DNA from 2 places in the uncultured Phascolarctobacterium sp. genome. Region 2 is predicted to be linked to the other one. Evidence: predicted binding sites of a transcription regulator. Region 2 holds the regulator's gene; the other holds the start of a gene.
What was found. The regulator HrcA, encoded in region 2, represses chaperone genes, less so after heat shock. The targets are predictions, from matches to a motif close to TGTTAGCACTCNNNTNANNNGAGTGCTAACA.

Region 1: groES (co-chaperone GroES) is a predicted target of HrcA. The motif match lies at 1,426-1,456, and genes of this name have one in related genera.

What each region holds. Positions count from the first base shown of each region.
Region 1 covers NZ_CATWDQ010000006.1:89,307-91,772, reverse strand. The annotation lists gene groL (chaperonin GroEL) at 1-1,047, opposite strand, end outside; gene groES (co-chaperone GroES) at 1,094-1,378, opposite strand; gene Q4G98_RS06675 (ANTAR domain-containing response regulator) at 1,575-2,159, opposite strand; gene Q4G98_RS06670 (PAS domain-containing sensor histidine kinase) at 2,156-2,466, opposite strand, start outside.
Region 2 covers NZ_CATWDQ010000005.1:142,075-144,540, reverse strand. The annotation lists gene hemW (radical SAM family heme chaperone HemW) at 1-533, shown strand, start outside; gene hrcA (heat-inducible transcriptional repressor HrcA) at 634-1,653, shown strand; gene grpE (nucleotide exchange factor GrpE) at 1,677-2,276, shown strand; gene dnaK (molecular chaperone DnaK) at 2,325-2,466, shown strand, end outside.

The DNA.
Region 1 (2,466 bases), on a different contig from region 2:
AGCGCGAATTTGAGCAACACGTGCTGCAATTTCCTCTTTATTACCGCCACCGTCGACGATAGTAGTCAGTTCTTTGGTTACACGAACCTGGCTGGCGCTGCCCAGATCTTCCATGCTGGCGCTGTCAAGTTTACGGCCAACTTCCTCACTGATAACGGTTGCACCGGTAAGAATTGCAATATCCTGCAGCATGGCTTTACGGCGATCACCGAAGCCAGGTGCTTTGACTGCAACAGCTTTGAAGGTGCCGCGCAATTTATTGACAACCAGAGTTGCCAAAGCTTCACCTTCAATATCTTCGGCAATAATAAGCAGTTCACGGCCGCCCTGAACAACTTTTTCCAGTACAGGCATAATATCCTGAATCATAGTGATTTTGCGGTCTGTGATAAGTACGAGCGGGTTATTGAGAACAGCTTCCATTTTGTCAGGATCTGTTGCCATATAGGGAGAAATATATCCGCGGTCAAATTGCATACCTTCGACTGTTTCCAGGCAGGTTTCCATCGTTTTGGATTCTTCAACAGTAATAACGCCGTCATCGCCAACTTTTTCCATAGCGTCGGCAATCAGGCCGCCGATCTCTTCATCAGCTGCGGAAATGGATGCAACCTGAGCTTTAGCTTCCTTAGTTTCAACTTTTTTGGAAACAGCTTTCAGCTCTTCTACTAAAACGTCAACCGCTTTTTGGATACCTTTTTTCAGAACCATCGGATTGGCGCCGGCAGCTACATTGCGCATACCTTCGCGAACCATGGCCTGTGCCAAAACAGTAGCAGTGGTAGTACCGTCACCGGCAACGTCGTTAGTTTTAGTGGCAACCTCTTTTACAAGCTGTGCACCCATATTTTCAAACGGATCTTCAAGTTCAATATCACGGGCGATAGTTACGCCGTCATTAGTAATAGTAGGTGCGCCGAATTTCTTTTCCAGCACTACGTTGCGGCCTTTAGGACCAAGGGTTACTTTTACTGCATCTGCTAACGCATTGACACCGCGCTCTAAACTGCGGCGAGCATCTTCGTTGAATTTTATTTCTTTTGCCATTTCAAATACACTCCTTTATATTTCACTTTCTGGTAAAAAGTATTGCTTACAGAACAGCAAGTACATCGCGTTCGCTGAGGATCAGATAATCTTTGCCGTCATATTTAAATTCAGTACCGGAATATTTTGCAAACACAACTTCTTCGCCGGCTTTAACTTCAGGAGCAACACGAGTGCCGTTATCCAGCATTTTTCCAGCCCCTACAGCTACAACTTTGCCAGTCTGCGGCTTTTCTTTAGAAGCCGTATCCGGCAAATAAATACCGCTGGAAGTCTTTTCCTCTTTTACTGTGAGTTCGACGATGATGTGATCTGCTAATGGTTTCAACATTTTCAAGTCCCCTTTCAGATACCTATATAAATTTTTTATTTTTCTTTTGTTAGCACTCATTATTGTCGAGTGCTAATTACATTTATTATTATATCCGTTTCCTGAAAAAATGCAAGACAATTCCTGTAAAATTTTTTGACAAAAAAGTGAAAAATTCACGCAAACCCTTTTCTCAGTCTGCGTGAATCCTGTATTTTTATTTGTTTTTCAGCGCCGCTGCGATCACAGCTTCCGCCAGTTCCTTAATGGAAATACGCCTGTTCATGCTGTATTGCTGCATTTTTCGATATGCTTCCTGCTCTGTAAAACCATGTGCTGACATCAAGATTCCTTTAGCCCGATCCAACAGCTTTCTTGTTTCCAGGCTTTCTTTTAAGACTCCCAATTCATCACCCAGTGCTTTGATTTCTTCAAAACGTGAAATAGCTATCTCCATTGCCGGAAACAGCTGTTCTTCACGAACAGGTTTCACCAAATACCCCAATACGCCTGAACTTTTGGCCTGTGCGACAATCTCCTGCTGACTATAGGCCGTCAGCAAAAGTACCGGGGCCAAATGCTCGTCAGTAATTATTTTTGATGCTGTGAGCCCATCCATTTGCGGCATTTTCACGTCCATAATTACAAGATCAGGCTGCAGGGTCCTCGTCATTGCAACTGCATCTTCACCGTTATCGGCTTCGCCTACAACTTCATGTCCCGCTTCTGCCAGCATTTCTTTGATATCAAGACGGATCAATGCTTCATCATCAGCTAAAACAATCTTCAAAGTCTCTCTCATTCTTCCCCCTCCAACTCCAACGGTATGGTAACTATGGCACAAGTCCCCTGCTTCAGAGACTCTATTGTAAAAGTACCACGAAGATCGGCCTCTACCATAGTTTTTATAATTTTTAAGCCCAAACTCGTCTGCTCTCCTAAAACAAACCCCTTGGGCAGGCCCTTGCCGTCATCACAGATTTTCAAACAATAACTGCCGGGTATTTTATAAAATTCAACATCCAGTCTGCCGCTGCTGCGCCCTGAAAAAGCGTGATCCAGAGAATTTTGTAAAAGCTCGTTGAGTACCAGAGCAATACTGGTAGCCT
Region 2 (2,466 bases):
TTGTGGACAAGGGGAAGCTGCAGCTGCCGGACGAAGATACTCAGCTGGCAATGTATGAATTAGTGCAGGAGTATCTGGCGGCACAGGGACTGCATAGGTATGAGATCTCCAATTATGCGGCAGCAGGGCAGGAGTCCAGGCATAATCTTGTTTACTGGCAATATCTTCCTTATTTGTCTTTTGGCAGTGCTGCCTGCAGTTTTGACGGTAACAGACGGTTCACATCAACGGCTGCCGTTATGGACTATATTGACGGCATTAATATTGGTAAGACTACCGGAACAATTGAAGAATTAACGAGGGAAACGCAGCTGGCTGAGTATTTATTTATGGGTTTGCGTACAGCGGCCGGAATCGATTTAATGGAAACCAGGCAGCGCTTTGATTGTGATGTGATGTTAGAATTTGGCAGTGAATTAGAAAAATTTATTAAAGAAAATTTACTTATTCTGGATGACAGGCACGGACGGATGAGGCTGACAGAGCAAGGGATGCGCTTCAGCAACGAAATCTTTGAAATATTTGTGAAGTAAGAAAAATCTGTTGACAACTGTTAAGGTCAGTGCTATTCTAATATCAAGGTGTTAGCACTCTAAAGAGATGAGTGCTAACAATCGAGTTGGAGGTGGGATCGTGTTAAACGAAAGAAAGAAAAAGATCCTGCAAATTATCATAGAAGACTACATTTCATCAGCCGAACCAGTTGGTTCCCGTACCATTGCCCGCAAGTATGACCTGGGGCTCAGTCCGGCAACGATCCGCAATGAGATGTCAGATCTTGAGCTTCTTGGGTATCTGGAACAGCCGCATACTTCGGCGGGACGTATTCCATCTGCTCAGGCTTATCGTTTTTATGTTGATTCTCTGATTGAACCAGGGACATTGACAGACAATGATATGGCTTTGATAGATGGCTGGTATAATGAGCGCCGCCGTAATATCGATGATATTTTCCAGTCCACGGCCAAGATCTTGTCTCGTATGACACAAAATGTTTCTATGGTTTTGACTAATCAGCAGACTACTGCAAATTTCCGTTATTTGAAATTTTTACCGCTTGACAGCCAGCATGCTATTTTATGTATCGTGGCCGATGATGGCAGCATTGATACTAACGTTGTTGATATCCCTTTGGGAATGTCTCCAGAGGAAATGGATTATCTGGCAGGTAAAATGAGTAAATTACTGGAAGACCGTAATCTCAGTGATATTTCTGTGGAGCTTTTACAGAATGTCCATACAGATGTGGTCGAGGATAAACTGATTTTCTCATCATTGCTGCAGGCCGTACGTAAAATTACAGGGCGCAGGCAGGAACAAAAGGTATTTTTGGGCGGTACAAAACAGCTGCTTAATCAACCGGAATTCCGCGATGTGGAAAGAGTCAGAAATCTCCTTGGCATATTAGAAGAAGAAAAGGTCCTGAAGGATCTTCTGCAGGGCGGTGAAGATTCAGGCCTCAGGGTAACGATAGGTTCTGAAAATAAATTTACCGGCATTCAGGATTGCAGTATGGTTCAGGCTACTTATCGCCTGAATGGTCAGATCGTAGGTACGATGGCAGTTTTAGGTCCTACCCGTATGGAATATGGTAAGGTCATTTCTGTAATGGATTACCTGCATAAGTATCTGCGGACAATTTTAGATAAGTAAAAAGACTATAAGGAGGAAGTGTTTTGCAAACAGAAGATTTGAAAGAGAACTCAAAGCAAACAACTGCCGAAGAAACACCTCAGCAGGAAACTCAAACGAATGCAGCCGATGCTGCTGGAGTCGATGAGACTGCCGCAAAAAAGAGTGAGGGAGCTGCTGAAGAAAAAACTCCTGAACAGGATGAAAAGGATGCCAAAATCGAGGAGCTGCAAAATCGTGTTTTGAGGCTGCAGGCAGATTTTGATAATTTCCGCCGCCGCAATACTTCCGAACGCGAACAGCTGGCAACTTTTGTTACAGCTGATGTTGTCGGGAAATTTTTAAAAGTTCTGGATAATTTCGAACGTGCTGAGGCTGCTGCTCAAAAATCGGATGATGCTGCAGGTATTTATTCCGGTATTGAAATGATCAGACGTCAGTTTGAGCAGACTTTTAAAGATTTGGGCGTAGAGGAAATAAAGGCCCAGGGCGAAAAATTCGATCCCGAGCTGCATGAAGCTGTGATGAGAGGACAGAATCCCGATATGGATGAGGACATTGTAGAAATGGTTCTGGAAAAGGGCTATAAGCTGCGTGATAAAGTTATCCGGCACAGCAAGGTAAAAGTTATCAGCAACGAATAGTTGCTACATAAATTAAAATTAACATATAAACCCAAGGAGGAATAAATCATGTCTAAAGTAATTGGTATTGACTTAGGTACTACTAACTCTGTAGTAGCAGTAATGGAAGGCGGCGAACCTACCGTTATCACTAATCAGGAAGGCAGCCGTTTAACTCCGTCCGTAGTTGGCTTTTCCAAAAACGGTGAGA